DNA from 3 places in the Mesorhizobium sp. M0001 genome. Region 3 is predicted to be linked to each of the others. Evidence: predicted binding sites of a transcription regulator. Region 3 holds the regulator's gene; each other region holds the start of a gene.

Region 1 (8,005 bases), on a different contig from region 3:
GTGCCGAAAGCGTCGACGGGCCGAGTCCGGCGACGGCGAAGCGGCAGCGTGTTGCGCCGCCGCCGCTGGCGCCGGATTTGCCGCGCGCCACGTCCGAGGGCCTGCCGTTCCTGACGGTGGTCGCCAGTGTCGTGCTGGCGGGCCTCTCCCACCTCACCGGTGCGCCGATCTTCATCACCCTCGGCCTGCTGGCAACAGGCCTTGCCGGCGTCGCCATGCACCTGCGCAGCCGGCGCACCGTCCGCCGCGCGGCGGCCTTGCTCGACGAAACCGCGGCCCGTAGCCGCGCCGAAATCGAGACGCTGGCCGACCGCATGTGGGAGATGCAGGAGAGCGAGGAGCGTTTTCGCGGGCTGATCGATGCGCTCGGCGATCTCGTCGTCCACCGCGACCGCGACGGCCACATCGTCTACGCCAACAAGGTTTTCGCCAGCCTCGTCGGAACCGACCAACGCGACCTTGCCGGCAGGACTCTGGCCGACCTCGGCATCGATGTCGGTATCGTTCCCGACGCCGCCTTTTCGGATCACGAATGCCTGAGTTCCACCGACGTCTCCATCCGCACGCCGAACGGTCCGCGCTGGTTCTCGTGGATCGAACTGTCGGTACGCGACAAGGATAGCGGCGCCGTCTCGCACCGGGCGATTGCCCGCGACATCACCGCGCGCAAACGCGCCGAATCCTCGCTGATCACCGCGCGCGAGCGCGCCGAATATGCCAGCCAGGCCAAGTCGCGCTTCCTCGCCACCGTCAGCCATGAGATCCGCACGCCGATGAACGGCATCATGGGCATGGCCAAGCTACTGGCCGACACCAATCTGTCGCCCGAGCAGCGCACCTATGTCGGCGCCGTCTCGACCTCGGCCAGCGCGCTTTTGGCGCTCATCGAGGATTTGCTCGACTATTCCAAGATAGAGGCCGGCCGTTTCGACCCGGAGCCGCAGCCGACATCGCTGCGCGAAATCGCCGACAACATCATCGAACTGATGGCGGCGAAAGCCTTCGCCAAGAACATCGGCCTCGGCTGTCATGTCGAGCCCGACGTGCCACAGATGATCATGGCCGATCCGGGAAGAGTCAGGCAGGTGCTGCTCAACCTGATCGGCAATGCGATCAAGTTCACCGACACCGGCGGCGTGCTGGTTTCGGTTGCACGGGCCCGCACCGAGACCAGCGACCGCATCTGCTTCACCGTCGCCGACACCGGCCCTGGCCTGCGCGAAGAGGATATGGAGCGCATCTTCGAGGAGTTCGAACAGTCCGACGGCACCTCGACCCGCACCCATGGGGGCGCCGGCCTCGGTCTGGCCATATCGAGGCGCCTGGTCGCCGCCATGGGCGGTGCCATTTCGGTGTCGAGCCGGCTTGGCGAGGGATCGGAATTCGTCTTCGAGATCCCGGCCGCAGGAGCAACCGAAGCACCGCAGAACCGGCAGAACATCCTGGCCGGCCGGCGCGCCGTGATCGTGTCGAAGAACGCCGTCGAGGCGGACGCCATCGCCCGCACCATCCGCGCCCATGGCGGCGCCGTCGACGTCGCCGCAACCGCTTCCCAGGCGACGCCCTTCGCCGAACATTGCGATGTGCTGTTGATCGACGCGGCCCTGGAGGACGGCGACGGCAGACTGCTCAAGCGCCTGCGCCAGAGTGGCTTTGCCGATTGCGAGGCGATCACGCTGATCGCGCCGACCGACCGCGGCATGCTTGGCGAATTCCGCGCCAGCGGCTACGCCACCTTCCTGGCAAGGCCGGTGCGCGGCGAAACGCTGCTGCGCGTGCTGTTGACCAATCACGCCCCTGCCTTGCCCCAGCCCAAGCCGGAAAAGAGCGGCGTGTCCGCCCTTCGTGTCCATGGCGGGCGCCGGCAAGGCTTGTCGGTGCTGATCGCCGAAGACAACGACATCAACGCCATGCTTGCCCGCGCCACGCTTTTGAAGGCGGGACATCGCGTGAAAGTGGTCGGCAATGGCAAGGCCGCGGTCGAGGCGGTGACCGAAGCCGGGCTGAAAAACCGCTTCGATGTGGTGCTGATGGATCTGCACATGCCGGTCATGGACGGGCTGGACGCGATCGCCGCCATCCGCCGCCACGAGGAGGAAATGGCTGTGCCGCCGGTTCCGATCATGGTGCTTTCGGCCGACAGCCAGGAAAAGACCCGCCACACCGTGCTCGCCCATGGCGCCAGCGGCTTTGTCACCAAGCCGCTCGATCCCGACGCGCTGGTCCATGCCGTCGAGGGCCAGGTGGCCGCCTGAATTCATGTCGCTCGAAAATGGCCCCGGTTTTGAGAAGACGACATGCACAAAACAAAGACTTGAAGCGCGTCGCGTGAATCGTCCCAGCGCGACGCGCTTCAAGGTGACGCTGGCGCAATCCTCGCGTCACGTAGGTAGCCGAATGAGGGTTTTCGCCAGCCGACGAAGTATTGCCCGTCGCGCCGTATCACGGTACTGTCACAATCCTGTTGCACCTACACCGTATCCCCGTGCCAAGAGGGATGGCTCGAAGGAGAATCACTCGTGCATACAGTTATGCCGGAATGTGACACTCGGCCCAGCGCAGGCGGCGCTTTGCTCGCCGCGCGGAACGCCGATGCCGTCGCAACAGGCGCACCGCTGGGCCGTATCGGCAATCTCGAAGTGCGGCTTGCCCGCAATGAGGCCGAGATCGCCGCCGCGCAGGAAGTGCGCTACCGGGTGTTTTATGACGAGCTTGGCGCCAGGAAGGACCTGTTCCAGGCGCAGGACCGGCGCGACGCCGACCGCTTCGACCCGCTGTGCGACCATCTCCTGGTGCTTGACACCTCGATCTCCGGCCCCGAGCATCGCCGCATCGTCGGCACTTACCGCCTGCTGCGGCAAGAGATTGCGGCGACCGCCGGCGGCTTCTATTCCGAAGGCGAGTTCGAACTGACCAAGCTGATCGCCCGCCATCCCGGCCAGCGCTTCCTTGAGCTCGGCCGCTCCTGCGTGCTGCCGGAATACCGCTCGAAGCGCACCATTGAGGCGCTGTGGCAAGGCATCTGGGCCTACATCAACCACTATGAGATCGGCGTGATGACCGGTTGTGCCTCGTTCCCTGGCACGGTGCCGGCTGCGCATGCCGAGGCGCTCACCTACCTTGCCCATCACTGCCGGACCAACTCCGCCTGGGATGTGCGGGCGGTCTCCGGCCGCTATTGCTCGATGGATCTGATGCCGATCGAGGCGGTCAACGCCAAGGCGGCGATCGCGGCCATGCCGCCGCTGGTCAAGGGCTATCTGCGCGTCGGCGCCCGCATCGGCGACGGCTGCGTCATCGACCGTGAGTTCTCCACCGTCGATGTGTTCGTGGTGATGCCGGTCAAGGAAATCGGCGCCCGCTACGTCAACTATTATGGCGGGGAAGCGCAGCGCTTTGCGGCGTGAGGCAGTAGGCAGTAGGCAGTAGTGAAGGCTGCCGCGAATTGCTGACTACCGACTATTCCCTATTCCCTATTCCCTAATCCCTCTCCCTACGGAATATCCTCCGGTCGCCGTCCCGGGCGGCTCTTGTAGGACGGAAAGGTCCAGCCGAATTTCAGCGCGCCGCCGCGCACCAGGAAAGCCGCGACGAAGCCGGCGATATCCGAGGCGAGCGGCGGCAGGCCGGCAAGATCGCCAAGTGTGTAGAGGCCGGCGCCCGCGAGTGCGGCGGTGACGTAGATTTCGGGCCTGAGCAGTACCGATGGCTCGCCGGCCAGCAGATCGCGCAGGATGCCGCCAAATGTGGCGGTCAACACGCCCATAACAACGGAGACGACCGGCGAGCCGGTGATGGCCAGCCCCTTGGCCGCGCCCATTACGGAAAAGGCCGCCAATCCGATGGCGTCGAGCCAGAGCAGCCATTTCCAGCGGGATTCGACGCGGTGGGCGATGAAGAAGACCAGCACCGCAACCGCCGCGCAAACCAGCACATAGCCGGAGTTGGCGACCCAAAAGACGGGCAGGTTGAGGATGACGTCGCGAAGCGTGCCGCCGCCAATGCCGGTGACGCTGGCCAGAAACAGGAAGCCGATAATGTCGAGCTGCTTGCGCGAAGCCGCCAACGCCCCGGTCGCGGCAAAGACGGCGACGCCGGCATAGTCGAGGAGGTCGATGGGTGTCAGGGACATGAGGTAGTAGGGATTGGGAATTAGGGAAAGTATGAATAACACGAAGCCGCGCGATTGATACGCCTGCCCCTATTCCCTATTCCCTATTCCCTATTCCCTATTCCCTACTGCCTACCCTACTCACGCATCCTTCTCGGCCTGCTCGTTCACCGGCCCCGGCTCGACCGGCGCTTCGGTGGCCGCGATCTTGGGGCCGCCCTTGGCGACCCCGACCATGGCCGGCCGCAGCACGCGCTCGCCGATCGAATAGCCCGGCTGCACGACCTGGACGACGGTGTTGGCCGGCACATCGGGATTGGGCACTTCGAACATCGCCTGGTGGAAATTCGGGTCGAACTTCTCACCTTCCGGTTCGAGCTTCTTCACCCCATGCCGTTCCAGCGTCGACAGCATGGCGCGCTCGGTGATCTCGACGCCGTCGATCAGCGCCTTGAAGCCGGCATCTCCGGCCGCTTTCGCCTCGGCGGGGATAGCATCGAGCGCGCGGCGCAGATTGTCCGACACCGACAGCATGTCGCGGGCGAAATTGGCCACCGCATAGGCGCGCGCATCATGCACGTCGCGGGCGGTGCGGCGGCGCAGATTCTCCATCTCGGCTGCGACGCGCAGCGCGCGGTCCTTCAGCTCCTCGTTTTCCTTCAGCAGCCGCACCAGCGCTTCATAGTCGCCGTCGATGCCGCCTTGCGTGCGCTCGGCCTCGGCCGTTTCGATATCCTCGGGCGCGCGTTCGTCTTTTGTCTGGTCGCTCATCGCCATTTCCCGTCATTCGAATGGTTTGGATTTGCGCCCGATATCGAGGTTTGGCGGCCAAAAATCAAGGGGCAAGCCCAGGAGGACGCCCCACAGCAGGCAATGTTGCGGGCTGCCCGTCGGACTTGGTGCGGGGCGCAAGGACGTTCAAAATTAATTCAAACTTTACCGTAACGGCAGCCTTTGCTTGCCAATACCCCGCTATGGGGAACCATTCAAAGCTTGGAGGAGTTTTGAAACCGACACAGGATTTGAGACAATGGACCGCAATACTGGCAACAGAAGCGAAGAGCTCGCCGCCGACATCAGGCGCCAGTTCGGCACCGAGGCGACGACGCGCTTCTTGCGCACCTTGCCGGCCTTCCGCACCGAGGCCGACATTCCCGCCCGTTTCCGGGATCTGCTCGACCGGCTGGACGGCATAGAAGCCAGCATGGCCGGCGGCCAACGCCGTCAATAGCGATGCTATCGCGCGACAATTACGCGCAGTAATTTTGCGTGAGCTTTTCCTTGCGGCAGCGGGACGCCCCGCCTATGCTTCCTGATGAACATGATTTCCCCCGAGACGGCCGCCAACAGCAAGCGCGCCTGGTTGAAGATCCTGGCGCGCTACAAGAAGCCCGACCGGCGACGCAGCACTCTTGAACTCGCCATCACCCTTATTCCTTTCGTTACGCTGTGGGCGCTGTCTTCGGCAGCCTATTCCTATGGCCACTGGTGGGGCTTGATCCTGATCCTTCCCGCCGCCGGTTTTCTGGTGCGGATCTTCATGATCCAGCACGATTGCGGCCACGGCTCCTTCTTCGCCAACCGCACTGCCGACGACTGGATCGGCCGCGCGCTCGGCGTGCTGACGCTGACCCCTTACGATTGCTGGCGGCGCGCGCACGCCACCCATCACGCCAGCGCCGGCAATCTTGACGAGCGCGGCATGGGCGATATCAGGACGTTGACGGTTGCTGAATACCGGCAGCTGTCTTGGCGGGGACGCCTTGCCTATCGTCTCTACCGCCATCCCCTGGTGATGTTCGGCCTTGGGCCGATCTGGCTGTTCATCTTCGAGCAGAGGCTGCCCGTCGGCATGATGCGCGGCGGCCTGACGCCCTGGGTGTCGTCGATGACCACCAATCTCGGCATCGCGGTCGCGGCAGCGCTGCTTATCTGGCTGGTCGGCCCCGGCGCTTTCCTGATCGTCCATTTGCCGATCGTGATCCTGGCCGGATCGGCCGGAATCTGGCTGTTCTACGTCCAGCACCAGTTCGAGGAGACGGAATGGGCGAAGGACGAAGAGTGGGAATTCCAGCGTGCCGCCCTGCACGGCTCGTCCTATTACGATTTGCCGCCGGTGCTGAACTGGTTCACCGGCAATATCGGCGTCCATCACGTGCACCATCTCTCCGCCAAGGTGCCGGGGTACCGGCTGCAGGAAGTGCTGCGCGACTATCCCGAACTGCGCGGCATCGGCCGCGTCACGCTCCTCGACAGCCTGCGCTGCGTCAAGCTTGCGTTGTGGGACGAGAACCGCCGCAAGCTGGTCTCGTTTCGCGAAGCGCGGGCCTTGGCCTAAAAGCAATTCCAGCAAAGTGTGAGGCGGTTTTCCGGGCTTTCGCTTGGGAATTCCGTAAGACAAAGAAAAAAACCGCCGCACCGAAGGCGCGGCGGCATCTCCCAAAAACCGGCTCAGGCAGCCTTGCGCTCCTCGCGCATCCAGACCTTGCAGCCCTGATCATGTCAGGCGCCTTTTCGGCGATCATGATGGACGGTGCATTGGTGTTGCCGCCGATGAGCGCCGATTCCTCCCTCGCGCCCGGCGGATATTTCCGTCCGGACAGCCAGGAGAAGGCCCGATCACAGTCTTTGTAAAGACAGGCGGAATTACCGTCGCGTCAGCTGTTGCGAACGCGCCGCCAGGAGTATTTCGGCCCCTTCGGCTCCGACGCTTCGGTCGGCTGATAGTAAAGGCCCAGCCCGCCTGTGCGGCCTTCTTCGAGGCGCTTCAGCAGAACCGGGTTGGAGATCTCGAACTCGTCGAAGCCGAGGCGCAGCATATGCGGCAGCTGGTCGACGAGCACCTGGCCCGTGGCGCGGACCGCGCCCTCGAAATCGTAGCGGCTGCGCAGCAATTCGCCCTTGGAAAACGAGCGGCCGTCGCTGAAGGCCGGAAAGGCCAGCGCCACCAGCGACAGCTGGTCGAGCAGATCCACGATCTTTTCCAGCTGGTCGCCCGGCAGCAATGCGACGCCCAGCCGCTCCTTGGCCGAGCGCCGCACCTCGGCATCAAGGCCGAGAAATGCCTGCAACGGCAGGATGAAGCGGCCATTGCCCGCCAGTGCATCCGCACTTTCGGCATGTGTCCACTCGTCTTCGCGAAACCCCGTCCGGGTCCAGAGGCGGGTCTCCGCTGTGGTCTGTTCAGTCATAGAAAATTCCTAAAGCCCTAAAAATCGAAAGTCCGCGAAAGCCGGTCCACACGAAACCGGCGGCCTCCGAGCGGAAGCCGCCGTTGCAGGCCAGCCTCACCTGAATATCACCATAGCTTAAAGGGATGCGTCGGTCAGCGATACTTCCAGTCCCGACAGATGGATGCCGCACTCGGTCTTGGCATGACCGGCCCAGCGTCCGCTTCGCGCATCCTCGCCCGGCTGCACCGGCTGCGTGCATGGGAAGCAGCCGATCGACAGATAGCCGTACGCAACCAGCGGATTTTCGCGCAGCGCATGCGCGCGCATGTAGTCAGCCTGGTCGGATGTCGTCCAGTGCGCCAGCGGATTGACGCGTACGCGCGGGCCGACCGCCTCGAACACCGGCAGCGCGGCTCGCGTCGCCGCCTGGAAGCGCTTCCGGCCGGTCAGCCAGGCGCGGAAGGGGGCGACGCCGCGCGCCAGCGGCTCGACCTTGCGCACGTCGCAGCAGGCATCGGTATTGCTCTGGTGCAGATTGCCGGTCGGATCGACCCGCTCGAGCGCCGCGTCTTCGGGCTTGATCACCCTGATGTTGGTCAGCCCGAAATCGGCGACCAGCGCATCGCGATAGCCCAGCGTCTCTCCGAAATGCTTGCCGGTGTCCAGGAAGATGACCGGCAGCGTGCGGTCGACCTTGGCGATCATATGCAGCAGGACGGCG
Region 2 (8,005 bases), on a different contig from region 3:
AGATCGGCTTCGGCTGCGTTCGACGGCAATAGGCTTGCCACCAGGAACACCAGCATGAGGCCGAGAGTGCGCAACAGGATCATCCGTTCAGATACTCTTCTGTGGGGAAATTCCGCGTCCGGGCGGGCTGAAGCGCCCGGACGCTTGGCGGTACCGATCGTGGACGCGTCCACGATCGGTCGGTCCCGGGAGGGATCAGTTCGTGCCCTTGCCGCCGCATTTGCCGGTGGCAACGTTGAAGTTGCCGCAGGACAGAGGCGCGCGCCAATCCGAAATCAGGTCCTTGGAATCGGGCAGATAGTCGGACCATTCGTCGCCCATCACGAGGCCGGGCGTCTGCGACACGGTCTCGAACTGGCCGTCGGCCTGGATCTCGCCGATCAGCACCGGCTTGGTGATGTGATGGTTCGGCATCATGGTCGAATAGCCGCCGGTGAGGTTCGGCACGGACACGCCGACCATGGCGTCGATGACCTTGTCGGGATCGGTGGTGCCGGCCTTTTCGACCGCCTTCACCCACATGTTGAAGCCGATATAGTGAGCTTCCATCGGGTCGTTGGTGGTGCGCTTGTCATTCTTGATGAACTTGTGCCAGTCGGCGATGAACTTCTTGTTTTCGGGTGTGTCGACGCTCTCGAAATAGTTCCAGGCAGCGAGATGGCCGACCAGCGGCGCGGTATCGAGACCGGCCAGTTCTTCCTCACCGACCGAAAAGGCCATGACCGGGATGTCCTCGGCCTTGATGCCCTGGTTGCCGAGTTCCTTGTAGAACGGAACGTTGGCGTCGCCATTGACGGTCGAGACGACGGCGGTCTTCTTGCCGGCCGAGCCGAATTTCTTGATTGCGGAGACTTCGGTCTGCCAGTCGGAGAAGCCGAACGGCGTGTAGTTGACCATGATGTCTTCGGCGGCGACGCCCTTGGCCTTCAGATAGGCCTCGAGGATTTTGTTGGTGGTTCGGGGATAGACGTAGTCGGTGCCTTCCAGCACCCAGCGCTTCACCGAGCCACCGTCCTCGCTCATGAGATAATCGACGGCAGGAATCGCCTGCTGGTTCGGGGCGGCGCCGGTGTAGAACACGTTGCGCTCGCTTTCCTCGCCCTCATACTGGACGGGGTAGAACAGGATGTTGTCGAGTTCCGAGAACACCGGCAACACCGATTTGCGCGACACCGAGGTCCAGCAGCCGAACACGGCGGCGACCTTGTCCTTCGAGATCAGCTCGCGCGCCTTTTCGGCAAAGAGCGGCCAGTTGGAGGCCGGATCGACAACGACCGCCTCGAGCTTCTTGCCGAGCAGACCGCCCTTGGCATTCTGCTCTTCGATGAGCATCAGCATGGCGTCTTTCAGCGTCGTCTCCGAAATCGCCATGGTCCCCGACAGCGAATGCAGAATGCCGACCTTGATCGTGTCTTCGGCGGCCTGGGCCGGAGACGACATCGACAGGCCGGCGGCGACCACGCCGGCCGAAAACATTTTTGTTATTGTGGAGAAATTACCCCTCATACCGAAGACTCCCAAGCTGTTTGATTGCACCGCGATAATGCAATGCAACTGCCGTGCCAAACGCAAAGGCGCCGCTCACGAAGATGGAATAGCCGAGCGTTATCAGCCGGTTGGTATATTAGCCTCGAGAAAACAGTGGTAGCCGGCGAAAATTGATTGAGGCAAATTTGCGCAGCGCACATGGCTTTTGCCTAATTTTTGCCCAATTGAGACAAATGCCTAGTTTTTGATCTCCGGCCGTGTGTTCCGGGCTAACAATGTTGCGGTACCGCGCAAAAATAGGGCAAGCTCGCCCTTCAAAAGAGTGACGTCATGACATCTCGCACCTCATGCATTTCCGGCATCCTGCTGCTGATGGCAACGAGCGGCGCCGCGCGCGCCGATTTCAGCGAGGGCAAGCTTCCGGACGGCACCTATCATTGCGAGGTCTATTTGCTCGGCGCCTTCCTCAACCTCGGCGACATCACTATCAAGGGCAATGTCTATAGTGGTCCGGTGACATTCGGCACCGCGACGCAAGGCTACAACTATCAGATGAATGCCAATGGCGAGATCACCTGGCTCGGGCCGCTGGGCGGCTATACCACCGGTGGCAACTCCGTCTCCATGACACAGGCAACACTGGACGGCGAGACCGCCCCGTCATTCGACATCATTCTGAAGCAGCCCGACGGCGCCTTCACCGCCTCGACCTGCACCAAGGGCTGAGCGATGCGTAGTGCCGCGCCCAGTTGCGGCAAAACCTTCCTCCTATGTCATGTGAATGTTGCCTAAGCAGACTAGGGCAACGGTGCGCCGTAACATCCACCCTGAGAGGCAGACACCATGGCCAATACACCGTCTTCATCCTCCCCCGTCATCCGCGAAATCATTGCCGAGCGCGTCTCGCGCCGGTCTCTTTTGAAAGGCAGCCTCGCCTCCGGCGCGCTGATTGCCGGCGGCAGCTTTGTCGGCTCCTTGTTTGCCGGCGAAACGCATGCCGCCGCAGCGCAGTCGACGCTCGGCTTTCCCGAGCTGAAGCGGGTCTACGACAAGACCCATGCCGCCGCCGAAGGCTATGAGACGACCATCGTCGCGCGCTGGGGCGATCCGCTTGCAGCTGGCCTCGCCGAATTCGACGGCAACAAGGTCGCGGCGGAGGAACAGGAAAAGCGCTTCGGCTACAATTGCGACTACATCGCCTTCATGCCGCTGCCGAAGGGCACGGTGAATTCTGATCATGGCCTGCTCTGCGTCAACAACGAATACATCTCGCCCAATGTGATGTTTCCGGGGATGACCGAGGGCGATGCCGGCAAGACGATGACCAAGGAACAGGTCGATCTCGGCATGGCCGCGATGGGCCATTCGATCGTCGAGGTGCAATTGAAGGACGGCAAGTGGGAAACCGTAGCCGACAGTCCGCTGAACCGCCGCATCACCGCCAACACCGAAATGACCGTTTCCGGACCGGTTGCCGGCCATGCGCTGATGAAGACCTCGGCCGACGCGACTGGCACCAAAGTGCTCGGCACCAGCTACAACTGCAGCGGCGGTTTCACCCCCTGGGGTACGGTGCTGACCTGCGAGGAAGGCGTGTCCGACATTTTCGGCGGCGACCCGAAAAGGGCGCCGACCGCCGACCTGCTTGACCGTTACGGCTTCGACGGCTCCGACATCTATGGCCGCGGCCGCTTCCATGACCGCTTCAACCTCGACAAGGAACCGAACGAGGCCAACCGCTTCGACTGGGTGGTCGAGATCGACCCTTACGATCCTCAGTCCAGGCCGGTGAAGCGCACGGCACTTGGCCGCATGTCGCATGAGGCCTCGACCGTGGTCCTCAACAAGCACGGCCGCGTTGTCGTCTATATGGGTGACGACGACTATTTCGAATATATGTACCGCTTCGTCTCGGCCAAGGCCTATGACAAGGCCAACCCGGCCTCCGGCGCCGATCTGCTCGACGATGGCGTGCTGTCGGTCGCCCGCTTCGATGCCGATGGCTCGATGACGTGGCTGCCGTTGGTGCACGGCCAGGGCAAGCTTACCGTCGAGAACGGTTTTGCCGACCAGGCCGAGGTGCTGTTGAAGACGCGGTTTGCGGCAGATGCGCTCGGCGCCACGCCGATGGACCGGCCCGAGGACATCGAGACCAATCCGGTGACCGGCCGCGTCTATGCGGTGATGACCAAGAACAAGAAGCGCGACCAGTCAAAGGTCAATCCGGCCAACACGCGGCCGGAAAACCTGTGGGGCCATATTGTCGAACTGATCCCGCCCGGCGGCCGCGGCGCGGATGCCGACCACACGGCGGAAAAGTATGCCTGGGACCTGTTCGTGCTCTGCGGCAACCCGAAAGATGCCAAGGTCGGCGCCACTTTTCATCCGGATACGTCGGACAATGGCTGGTTCGTCTGCCCCGACAACATCACCTTCGACCCGGCGGGGCGGCTGTGGGTGGCGACGGACGGCGCCAATGATTTCGACCTGCCGGACGGCGTCTATGGCGTCGACACCGAAGGTGCGGCGCGCGGCCTGCCGAAGCTGCTGTTCACCTGCCCGCATGGCGCCGAAGCGACCGGCCCATGCTTCACGCCGGACGGCACGACTTTGTTCCTGTCGGTGCAGCACCCTGCGGAAGATGCAGAGACGCTCGACAAGGCGCAGACGCTGTGGCCCGACTTCAGGGATGGCCAGCTGCCGCGACCGTCCGTCGTCGCCATCCGCCGCAAGGACGGACAGCCGGTCGGCGCATAGTGAGTCCTAGGAAAAAAGGGCGGAACGCGCCATGCGCGTTCCGCGTAGCGATCCGGGAGGACGGCTCAGATCGTCTTGGCCGACATTTGCGAAGCGATGTATTCGGCCTGGCGGATAGCCAGCGACACGATCGTCAGCGTCGGATTTTCAGCCGCACCGGTGGTGAACTGGCTGCCGTCCGACACGAACAGGTTTTTGATGTCGTGCGCTTGGCCGTGCTTGTTGACGACGCCGTCTTCCGCCTTATCGCTCATCCGGTTGGTGCCGAGATTGTGGGTTGAGGGATAGGGCGGCGTCGGGAAGGAGCGCGTCGCGCCGACCGCATCGTAAAGCGCTGTGGCCTGCTTGTAGGCATGGTTGCGCATCGCCGTGTCGTTGGGATGATCATCGAAATGCACGTCGGCGATCGGCATACCGTGCGCGTCCTTCTCGTCCTTGTGCAGCGTGATGCGGTTTTCCGCGCGCGGCATGTCCTCGCCGACGATCCACAGGCCAGCCATGTGATCATAGTGGTCGAGCGCGATGGTGAAGGAACGGCCCCAGCCGCCGGGATTGAGGAAGGCGGCCATGAAGGGCAAGCCGAGCGACAGCGTCTCGAATTCATAGCCGCCGACAAAGCCGCGTGAGGGATCGTGCCGCGCCTCGTCGCGGATAATGCCGGCCATGGTGGTGCCGCGATACATATGCACCGGTTGGTCGAAGATGGCGTAGACCGAACCGGTGGTGTGGCGCATGTAGTTCTTGCCGACCTGCCCCGACGAATTGGCAAGCCCTTGCGGAAACTTCGCTGACTCGGAGTTCAGCAGCAGGCGCGGGCTTTCGATCGAGTTGCCGGCGACGGCGACGATGCGGGCCTTCTGCTCCTGCAGATTGCCGTCCTTGTCGGCATAGACGACGCCGGTCACTTTTCCGCTAGCGTCATGGTTGATCTTGATCGCCATGGCGTTTGGCCGGACCTCGAGATGGCCGGTCGCCTCACCTTTGGGAATCTCGGTGTAGAGCGTCGACCATTTGGCGCCCCATTTGCAACCCTGGAAGCAGAAGCCGGTCTGTTGGCAGGAGTTGCGGTCGTCGCGCTCGACCGAATTGATTGCCATGTTGCCGGTATGACATTCCTTATAGCCGAGCTTGTCGGCGCCGGCCTTGAGCACCTTGAAGTTGTTGTTGCCGGGCAGCCGCGGCCAGCCATTGGTGCCGGTGACGCCCATCTTGGCTTCCGCCTTGGCGTAGTACGGCTCCATCTCGGCCAATGTGACCGGCCAGTCCAGCAGGTTGGCGCCTTCCAGCTTGCCGTAGGTCGAGAGCGTCCTGAACTCATGCTCCTGGAAGCGCAGCGAGGCGCCGGCCCAGTGCGTGGTCGAGCCGCCGACCGATTTGACGATCCAGGCCGGCAAATTGGGGAAATCCTTCGACACCCGCCAGTCGCCTGAGGTTGTGCGCTTGTCCGTCCAGGCGAGTTGGCTGAAGGAACCCCACTCGTCGTTGATGAAATCCTCGTATTCGTGGCGCGCGCCGGCCTCGAGGATGACGACATCGACGCCTTTCTGGGCGAGTTCGTTGCCGAGCGTGCCGCCGCCGGCGCCGGAGCCGATGATCACGACCACGCCATCGTTGTTGAGATCAAATGAAGCTGCCATGGTTTCCTCCCATGAATTCCTGTTTGCGGGGTTTCAGAACGACGGAGGGCTCAGAGCCACTCTATGTCGTCGAAACCGCGCGCGATGTAGCCGCCCTTGGAGTAGGATTCGCCTTCGTAGCCGAAGATCGGCCACACCTCCTGCTGGTTGTAGAGGCTGACGACGAGGCCGCCGCGGACGGACTGGAAGAACGGCGTCGCCTCGATCTGCTGCAGCACGGCAACGCGCTGCTCCTCCCAGCCGAGGCCGCGAAAGCCGCCCTCGCCCGACTTCTTGTCGAGGTCGGCGATGCCGTCTTCGATCATCGTCTTGTAGGCAGCGTCCTTGCCGGCCTGCTCGTCATGGCCTTTTACGGCGGTGGCGTAGTATTTGTCGGGCACCTGATCGTGCGGATAGATGTCGCGCGCCATCTGGATCAGCGTCGCCATGGTTTCCGGCTTGAGCGCCGATGTCTCGAGCCCCCAGGCATTTTCAGGGCTGATGACGGCGCTGCCGGAAATGACGAGCAACGCGCCGATGCCGCCGCGTTTGAGAAGTTCACGACGTGAGAGCCTCGCGTCATAGATCGTGACCATTTTGTTCCTCCCTGCTTGCTGTTTGCGCCCTTGAACAGCGCCGTTGCTGGCGTTGCGCGGCTGAATGCGGCCGATAATCCCCTACTGGAAGCGGCCTCCACGCTGCAGAACCTCGATCTTGTAGCCGTCGGGGTCCTCGATGAAGAAAAAGCGGGCGATCAGCGATCCGTCGCGGTTGAATTCGACGATCTTCTTGGGGTTGAGGCCGAGCGCGCCGATCCGGTCGTGTTCACTGTCGAGATCGGACACCGAGACCGCCAGATGGCCGTAACCGTCGCCTAGCTCATAAGGCTCGGTGCGGCCCTTGTTCACGGTGAGTTCGAGCTCGAACCCCGTTTCGGCGTTGGCAAGGTAAATCAGCGTGAATGTCTCGAAATCCAGCCTGTCGGCGACATCGAGCCCGAAAGCGTTTCTGTAGAAATCGACGGATCTGGCCTCTTGGAGAACCCGGATCATGGAATGGATTGCCTTCGCCAAATCAGTCTCCGCCGCTGCATGCTGGAGGCGATTATGGGCGGCACGCGCGAAAGGTGGTGGCAGCCGGTTACCACGGCTAAATTTGCAATCGCTGCTATGCCTGCGCCTAAAGACGAAAGTCCGATTGCCGATTCGGCCCACAAGGCCGAACATGCAGGGACAACCATAACTTGAAGGCGCGACACGCTGCGCCCAAAACCAACAATATCGGGAGGTAAGGATGTGCAGGGTTTTTGCCGGGCAGGATCCGGAAGGCTATCGACAGATCAACCGGTCGATCCGCATCGACGGTCACTCTACGAGTATCCAGCTTGAAGGAACGTTCTGGGCGCTGCTTGACGAAATTGCCGACAGCCAAGGCCTGACGACGCCGAAGTTCATCTCAAAACTCTATGACGAGGCGATCGAGATCAACGGCGCCATTCCCAACTTCGCGTCGATGCTGCGCACCACCTGCGCGCTCTATTTGCGCGGTCACCGGCCAGACATGGATGAGCTGACGCCGAAGCGCGAAGCGGCCTGAGGAAGCTAGCCTTCCGCCGCAACGTCGAGCCCGAGCCGCGCCATATCGGTGAACAGCGCCTGACGTTCGGAATAGGCAGTCTGTTCGCCGGTCACGATGTTGTCGACGACGGTCAGCAGCGACAGCGCGCGGGCGCCGAAATGCGCCGCGATTCGGTAGAGTGCGCTGGTTTCCATATCGACAGCGAGAGCGCCAAGCGCCTGCGCTTCGGCAAAGCGGTCGCGCCCTTCAGGGTGGTAGAAGACATCGCTGCAGATGGTCAGCCCGGCCTGGTGGTCGATGCCGAGCTGGGCGGCGCAGGCCAAAGCGTGGGTGAACAGGCCGGGATCGGGCCCGGCGGCAGCATCGTAGAGGCCGAAGACCTGGCCGCTTTGGTCGCTTTCGGCGCGCACCGACTGCGAGATCACCAAGGAGCGCAGCGGCACGCGGGGTGTCAGGCCGCCGCAGGTGCCTGTGCGGATCAGCGTTTTGACGCCGTGAACATCCAGGAGTTCATGCACATAGACCAGGAAAGACGGGACACCGATGCCGGTGGCCTGGATGCTGAT
Region 3 (8,005 bases):
CATCGACTCCAACAAGACCGGCGTTGGCGTGTTCGGCCTCGCCTTCTACGAGAACAATGCCGACAAGCTGAAGGTCGCTACCGTGGAAGGCATCGTGCCTTCGACGCAGACCATCGCCGATGGCACGTACCCCGTGTCGCGGCCGTTGTTCTTCTACGTCAAGAAGGCGCATCTGGGCGTCGTTCCCGGCCTCAAGGAATATGTCGAGTTCTTCCTTGATGACCAGATGATCGGCCCGGAAAGCCCGCTCGCCCAGTACGGCCTGGTTTCCGCTCCCGACGCCGAACGTCAGGGCCAGCGCGACGCCTTCGCCGCCGGAAAGACGATGTAATCAACCGACCGGATCAGGGCGCGGACCAAATCTCCGCGCCCTGATTTCGCCGCTTGCCGCAACGGTGGCGGCGATCTGAATTTTCCCTGGGGTGGGTGATGTCGTCCTTGCTCGTACTCGCCATAGTCATCGCCATAGGCGTGGTCGCTTTTGTGATCGGCCGCCAGCGCGCAGCGGCGCAGGATACCGGCAAGGTCAAGCCGCATTCGCGCGCGCATTATCATGGCTGGTGGGCCTTTCTGCTCGCGGTCCTGCCTGCCGTCCTGCTGCTCGCCGTCTGGGATATCGGCTCTTCCTTCTATCTCGACCGGCACATCCATGCCGCTTTGCCCGAGCGCACCGCCGACACAAAGGTGGCCAGCGAAGCGCTCGACGCCAGCCTGGTGAAGAGCCTGGCCAAGGGCCTGCGCCGGCTCGATGGCGATACCGCACTTCCCGCTACTTTCGCCGAATTGCAGCCGCTGCTCGCCGCCAAGGGCGTGGCACTGGCCAGCGACACACAGGACTATATGATCCCGATCGCGGTCGAGGCGAACCAGGTCCAGGACCGGCTCGGCCTGTTCGGCGCCGTGCTGACCTTCGCGCTGTCGGTCGCCGGCGCCTTCTATGCGCTGAGGCAGATCGCGCCGCGCGCCAGGGCGCGCAACAATGTCGAGAAGCTGATGCTGTGGGGGCTGCTTGCGGCCTCGACCATCGCCATCCTGACCACGGTCGGCATCGTGCTGTCGATGCTGTTCCAGACGATCACCTTCTTCGAGAGCGTATCGCCGATGAGCTTCTTCTTCGGCACGGTGTGGGATCCGCGTTTCGCCGCCGCCGGTTCCGGCGGCAGCCAGGGTCAGTTCGGCCTGATCCCGCTACTCGCCGGCACGCTCTACATCGCCGCCGTCGCGCTTCTGGTCGCAGTGCCGGTCGGGCTGATGTCGGCGGTCTACATGTCCGAATATGCCTCGCGCGGTGTGCGCTCGGTGGTCAAGCCGGCGTTGGAACTGCTGGCCGGCATTCCGACCATCGTCTACGGCATCTTCGCCGTTGTCACGCTCGGACCGTTCTTGCGCGACCTGTCGGCGGCACTCACCGGCGGCTCGCCCTTCATCCAGGGCCAGAGCATCTTCACCGCCGGTCTGGTGATGGGCGTCATGCTGATCCCGGTCGTGTCCTCTTTGTCCGACGACATCATCACCGCGGTGCCGCGCGCAATGCGTGACGGCTCGCTCGGCCTCGGCGCCACCCGCTCCGAGACGATCAAGCGGGTGATCCTGCCGGCGGCACTGCCCGGCATCGTCGGCGCCATCCTGTTGACGGCGTCGCGCGCCATCGGCGAGACGATGATCGTCGTGCTGGCGGCGGGCGTCGCCGCCAATCTGACGGCCAATCCGTTCGAGGCGATGACGACCATCACCGTCAAGATCGTCAACCAGCTGACCGGCGACCTCGAGTTCAACTCGCCGCAGACGCTGGTCGCCTTCGCGCTCGGCCTGACGCTGTTCGCGCTGACGCTGGTGATGAACATCGTCGCCCTCTACATCGTGCGCAAGTACCGGGAGCAGTACGAATGACCGACATCCCCCTGGACACGATGGCGGGCGCCGTCGCGCGACCGCGCCGCGACATCGGGCTGAAGGCGCGCTATGCCGCCGAACGCCGGTTCCGCATCTATGGCGTGATTGCGATCTCGGTGGGCCTGGCGTTCCTGGCCATCATGCTGATCACCATCGTCTCGAAAGGCTACACCGCCTTCTGGCAGACGACGGTGACGCTGCCGGTCACCTTCGACGAGAAGGTGATCGATCCCTCCGGCAAGCGCGCGACCGACCCTACCGTGCTGATCAAGGCGAACTATCCCAAGCTCGCCGAAAACGCGCTGGTGGCCAAGCTCGGCATCGATCCGGCCAACAAGCCGATGATGCTGAAGCTCAAGGGCTTCCTGTCGGAAGGCGCCCGCGTCCAGCTGCGCGACATCGTCTCCGCCGATCCGTCGGTGATCGGCAGGACGCGTGACGTCGACATCCTGGCTGCCGCGAACCTCGACTCGGCCTTCAAGGGCCAGATCGACCTCGGCGTCGATGAAGCGCGCCGCAAGGTGTCCAACCAGCAGATCGACTGGATGAACAAGCTTAAAGCCGACGGCGTGATGGCCGAGCATTTCAACACCGGCCTGTTCACCTATGGCGCCTCCAGCCGGCCCGAAACGTCGGGCATGGGCGTGGCGATCATCGGCTCGTTCTACATGATGGTGATCGTGCTGTTGCTGGCGCTGCCGATCGGCGTCGCCGCCTCGATCTATCTCGAGGAATTCGCCAAGAAGAACCGCTTCACCGACCTGATCGAAGTCAACATCAACAATCTCGCGGCGGTGCCGTCGATCGTCTTCGGTCTGCTTGGCCTTGCCGTGTTCATCAACTTCCTCGGCATGCCGCGCTCGGCTTCCTTCGTCGGCGGCCTGGTGCTGACCTTGATGACATTGCCGACCATAATCATCGCCACGCGCGCCGCCCTCGCCGCGGTGCCGCCGTCTATCCGCTCGGCGGCCCTAGGTCTCGGCGCCTCCAAGATGCAGATGGTGTTCCATCACATCCTGCCGCTTGCCGCCCCAGGCATCCTTACCGGCACCATCATCGGCCTGGCGCGTGCGCTCGGCGAGACAGCACCGCTGCTCTTGATCGGCATGGTCGCTTTCGTCGCCGATTATCCGACGACGCCTTTCGATCCGGCGACCGCGCTGCCGGTTCAGATCTATATGTGGGCAAACGAGGCTGAGCGCGCTTTTGTCGAGCGCATGTCCGGCGCCATCATCATCCTGCTCGTCTTCCTCATGGCCATGAACATCACCGCGATCGTGCTCCGGCGCCGCTTCGAGCGGCGCTGGTAGAAAAAAGGCAATTTGGTATGAACATCATGACCGAACAGTCCCTTGAGAATGCAGTGGGCGACAAAATGAACGCCAAGTCGAACGAAGTCATCAAGATGCGCGGCGACAAGGTCGGCGTCTTCTACGGCGAGAAGCAGGCGTTGTTCGACGTCAATCTCGACGTCCGCCAGAACCAGGTGACGGCGCTGATCGGCCCGTCCGGCTGCGGCAAGTCGACCTTCCTGCGCTGCCTCAACCGCATGAACGACACCATCGATTCGGCGCGGGTGACCGGCAAGATCACGCTCGATGAAGACGACATCTACGACAAGAACATCGATGTCGTCGAACTGCGCGCCCGCGTCGGCATGGTGTTCCAGAAACCCAACCCGTTCCCGAAGTCGATCTACGAGAACGTCGCCTACGGCCCGCGCATCCATGGGCTGGCCAAGCGCAAGTCCGACATGGACCAGATCGTCGAGCAGAGCCTGAAGAAGGCTGCGATCTGGAACGAGGTCAAGGACCGCCTGCAGGAGCCCGGCACCGGCCTGTCCGGCGGCCAGCAGCAGCGCCTGTGCATCGCGCGCGCCATCGCCGTGTCGCCGGAGGTGATCCTGATGGACGAGCCCTGCTCGGCGCTCGATCCGATCGCCACCGCCCGTGTCGAGGAGCTGATCGACGAACTGCGCCAGAACTACACGATCGTCATCGTCACCCACTCGATGCAGCAGGCGGCGCGCGTCTCGCAGCGCACGGCGATGTTCCATCTCGGCTATCTCGTCGAGGAGGGCGTCACCGACAAGATGTTCACCAACCCCGACGACAAGCGCACCCAGGACTACATTACCGGCCGCTTCGGCTGAGCCGTCCGGCGGGTGAATTTTTAGGCACGAGGACCAAGATCATGGGTGAACATACCGTCGCCTCCTTCGATGAAGAGCTCGGGCAGATCAGCAAGCTGATCCGCGACATGGGCGATCTGGCCGGCTCGATGGTCAGCGGCTCGACCAGGGCGCTGCTCAATTCGGACAATGCGCTGGCACAGCGTGTCGTTTCCGACGACGCCATCATGGATGCGCGCCAGCGCGAACTGGACGACCGCGCCATCACGCTGATCGCCAAGCGCCAGCCGATGGCCAACGATCTGCGCGCCGTGGTCGGCTCGATCCGCATGGCGGGCGACCTCGAGCGCATCGGCGACCTCGCCAAGAACATCGCCAAACGCGTCGGCACCGTGGGCTTGAGCGTCACGCCGCGCGACCTCTCGCACTCCATCGATGCCATGGCGCAACTGGTGCTGATCCAGGTGCAAGGCGTCGTCGAGGAATATGCCGCCACCGATGCGGCAGCGCTTGCAAAACTCAGGAATGACGACGAGCGCATCGACGTCAAATACACGTCCGTGTTTCGTGAGCTCTTGACCTACATGATGGAAGACCCTCGCAACATCACCGCCTGCACGCATCTCTTGTTCTGCGCCAAGAATCTTGAGCGCATCGGCGATCATGTCACCAACATCGCCGAAAATGCGTATTATGTGCTGACCGGCCAGCAATTGCCCGCCAATCGTCCGAAGCAGGACGAGACGGCGATGGCCACGCCGGCCTGATGAGGGTGAACTGCCTATGATCGCGCCACGCATCATGGTCGTGGAGGACGAGGAGCCGCTGGGCGTGCTCCTCCGCTACAACCTCGAATCCGAAGGCTATCAGGTCGAGGTGGTGACACGCGGCGACGAGGCCGAGATCCGCCTGCAGGAAAACGTGCCCGATCTCCTGGTGCTCGACTGGATGGTGCCCGCTGTTTCCGGCATCGAGCTCTGCCGGCGGCTTAGAGTGCGGCCCGAAACCGAGCGGCTGCCGATCATCATGCTGACCGCGCGCGGTGAGGAAAGCGATCGCGTGCGCGGCCTGTCCACCGGTGCCGACGACTATCTGGTCAAGCCATTCTCGACGCCGGAGTTCATGGCGCGCGTGAAGGCGCTGCTGCGCCGGGCCAAGCCGGAAGTGCTGTCCAGCGTGCTCAAGGTCGGCGACATCGTGCTCGACCGCGAGTCGCACCGTGTCTACCGCAAGAAGAGCGAGATCAGGCTCGGACCGACCGAGTTCCGGCTGCTCGAATTCATGATGCGCCATCCCGGCCGCGTGTTCTCGCGCAGCCAGCTGCTCGACAATGTCTGGGGCGAGACGATCTATATCGACGAGCGAACCGTCGACGTCCATGTCGGGCGCTTACGCAAAGCGGTCAACAACGGCCGCATGCCGGATGTCATCCGTACCATTCGCGGCGCCGGCTACGCGATCAGGGAAGACTAGGATGCTGCGCGTCGCGCCGTTGCCGGCCATTCAGGCGACATGCTTGCCGGATTTGGCCTGAATGCCCGGCGCGAAAATCTCCTGATCGACGAAGCCGAGCGCGCGCATGGCACAGCCTTCGCGGATCAGCGGCAGCTCGTTGGGCTCGGTGTCGAAGGAGATCGATTTCGAGTGCTGGCCGCCGGCGGTCTGGGCGATCGCTTCGCGCAATGCCGGTTCGATCAGGTCGAAGGCGGCGGCGCTGACGCCGACCATGGCGACGGGTGCCGGATCGATCAGTGCAAACAGGCTGCCGAGGCCGAAGCCGAGCGCCTCACCGGCCTTGCGATAGGCTTCGCGCTCCGGGCCATCGGTTTCGCGGGCGCGCGCGGCGAGTGCGCGCATATCAGCGTCGCCGATATCGACCGGCTCGGCATCTTCGCTCATCATTTTGGCGCTGCGCCAGATGGCGTAGTTTCCGGCATAGGCCTCGACGCAGCCGCGCCGCCCGCAGCGGCAGAGCGCGCCGCCCGGACGGTGGATCATGTGGCCGAACTCGCCGCCCGAGGAATGGGTGCCGGTGAACAGTTCGCCTTTCAGCACCAGCCCCATGCCGATGCCGTGCGACAAGAGGATCGCGATGAAATTGTCGCGGTAGCGCTCGGGCTGGCGCCATTGCAGGGCCACCGCCATCATATTGCAGTCGTTCTCCATGGTGGCAGGAATGCCGAATTCCGCTTCCAACATGTCGGCGAAGGCAATGTCGGTCAGTGGCGTGATTGGCGACCACAGCATGGCCCGCGCCTGCGAATCGGTGATGCCCTGGATGCCCATGGCAATGCGGGCGATGCTCTGGACATCGAGGTCCGGGTCCGCGAGACGCCGCCCGACGATTGCTACGCATTCGCCGATCAGCTCGTCGCGCGGCATGGTCAGCGTGTCGAGCCGGCGCTGTTCTTCCGCGACCACCTGGCCGGCATAGTCGATGACGGTGACGGAGAGGAAGTTCAGCGACAGCACCACGGTCATGACCGCCGCCGCTTCCGGGTTGAGGCCAAGGCCGACCTGCGGCCGGCCGCGTTTCAGCGAGCCGGTCTCGCCAGGCTTGCCTTCAATCAGGATGCCTTCTTGAATTAGATCAGACGAGATTGCCGATATCGTCGAATGGCTGAGGCCGGTGGTCGCCGCAATCTCGGTCCGCGACGGCTGGCCGGCCCGGCGCACGGCCGAAATCACCATCGCACGGTTGCGACGGCGCAGATCGTCGTGGCGGATCCCAACCGACATTTGTTTTCCTCCCGGCCTCCTCGCGCCTCATGATAGTGAAGGCGTTCGACGGCACCAGCCAAATATTGGCAGACGCCGGCAGCCCTGTCATTGTTTATTGCGGAGCTCGAAAAAATTCGGCAACGCCATCAGAATCCATCATAATCGATGTTGACAGTGCCTTATCATTGAACCAGTATTTTTTCGAGGCTCGAAAAAATGGAGCCTCTTTGTGCAGGCCTTCGGGCCGGTTTTGTCGCGCCGTGGGCGGCGCAGGGAGGGTTATAATGAACAGATTTGCAGCCGCCATGCTGGCGGGTGTCGCCATGTCGCTGGCGCTGATGTCGGTCGCGCAGGCGAAGGACAAGGTCATCGGCGTGTCGTGGTCGAACTTCCAGGAAGAGCGCTGGAAGACCGACGAGGCGGCGATGAAAACGGCGATCGAAGCCGCCGGCGACAAGTACATTTCGGCCGACGCGCAGTCCAATCCCGGCAAGCAGCTGACCGACGTCGAAAGCCTGATCTCGCAGGGCGCCAACTCGCTGATCATCCTGGCGCAGGACGCCTCGGCCATCGGCCCGGCGGTGCAGAAGGCGCTGGACGAAGGCATTCCGGTCGTCGGCTATGATCGCCTGATCGAGAACAAGGACGTCTTCTACCTGACCTTCGACAACAAGGAAGTCGGCCGCATGCAGGCCCGCGAAGTGTTCAAGGCGAAGCCCGAAGGCAACTATGTCTTCATCAAGGGCTCGGGCTCGGATCCGAATGCCGATTTCCTGTTCTCGGGCTCGATGGAAGTGCTCAAGGAAGCCATCGACTCGGGCAAGATCAAGAATGTCGGCGAGACCTATACCGATGGCTGGCTGCCGGCCAACGCCCAGAAGAACATGGAACAGTTCCTGACCGCCAATGACAACAAGGTCGATGCCGTGGTTGCGGCCAATGACGGCACCGCCGGCGGCGTTGTCGCCGCGCTGACGGCGCAGGGCCTTGCCGGAACGGTTCCGGTCTCGGGCCAGGACGGCGACCATGCCGCCCTGAACCGCATCGCGCTCGGCACGCAGACGGTGTCGGTGTGGAAAGACGCGCGCGAACTCGGCAAGAACGCCGCCGAGATCGCCTCGCAGCTTGCCGATGGCAAGAAGACGGGCGACATTGCCGGCGCCAAGGACTTCACCACGCCTGGCGGCAACACCGTCAAGTCGCTGTTCCTGACCCCCGTCGCGATCACCAAGGACAACCTCAACGTCGTCATCGACGCCG

Evidence for each region. Region 3 encodes PhoB, which activates phosphate uptake and scavenging genes when phosphate is short. Its sites were predicted from a motif close to TGTCATNNANCTGTCAT; they were not measured.
Region 1: a site for PhoB is predicted at 2,452-2,468, ahead of olsB (l-ornithine N(alpha)-acyltransferase). Genes of this name have one in related genera too.
Region 2: a site for PhoB is predicted at 2,260-2,276, ahead of NKK50_RS13720 (PhoX family protein). Genes of this name have one in related genera too.

What each region holds. Positions count from the first base shown of each region.
Region 1 covers NZ_JAMYVS010000002.1:335,655-343,659, reverse strand. Annotated here, with positions in the region: gene NKK50_RS06605 (response regulator) at 1-2,255, shown strand, start outside; gene olsB (l-ornithine N(alpha)-acyltransferase) at 2,532-3,407, shown strand; gene NKK50_RS06595 (trimeric intracellular cation channel family protein) at 3,494-4,126, opposite strand; gene grpE (nucleotide exchange factor GrpE) at 4,253-4,882, opposite strand; gene NKK50_RS06585 (hypothetical protein) at 5,142-5,342, shown strand; gene NKK50_RS06580 (fatty acid desaturase) at 5,427-6,449, shown strand; gene NKK50_RS06575 (DUF934 domain-containing protein) at 6,769-7,302, opposite strand; gene NKK50_RS06570 (phosphoadenylyl-sulfate reductase) at 7,420-8,005, opposite strand, start outside.
Region 2 covers NZ_JAMYVS010000004.1:185,380-193,384, reverse strand. Annotated here, with positions in the region: gene urtB (urea ABC transporter permease subunit UrtB) at 1-83, opposite strand, end outside; gene urtA (urea ABC transporter substrate-binding protein) at 196-1,506, opposite strand; gene NKK50_RS13725 (hypothetical protein) at 1,819-2,214, shown strand; gene NKK50_RS13720 (PhoX family protein) at 2,332-4,245, shown strand; gene NKK50_RS13715 (GMC family oxidoreductase) at 4,311-5,882, opposite strand; gene NKK50_RS13710 (gluconate 2-dehydrogenase subunit 3 family protein) at 5,933-6,457, opposite strand; gene NKK50_RS13705 (VOC family protein) at 6,539-6,934, opposite strand; gene NKK50_RS13700 (ribbon-helix-helix domain-containing protein) at 7,155-7,457, shown strand; gene NKK50_RS13695 (purine-nucleoside phosphorylase) at 7,463-8,005, opposite strand, start outside.
Region 3 covers NZ_JAMYVS010000014.1:88,913-96,917, forward strand. Annotated here, with positions in the region: gene NKK50_RS27305 (substrate-binding domain-containing protein) at 1-331, shown strand, start outside; gene pstC (phosphate ABC transporter permease subunit PstC) at 430-1,890, shown strand; gene pstA (phosphate ABC transporter permease PstA) at 1,887-3,203, shown strand; gene pstB (phosphate ABC transporter ATP-binding protein PstB) at 3,221-4,045, shown strand; gene phoU (phosphate signaling complex protein PhoU) at 4,087-4,791, shown strand; gene phoB (phosphate regulon transcriptional regulator PhoB) at 4,808-5,497, shown strand; gene NKK50_RS27335 (ROK family protein) at 5,528-6,763, opposite strand; gene xylF (D-xylose ABC transporter substrate-binding protein) at 7,030-8,005, shown strand, end outside.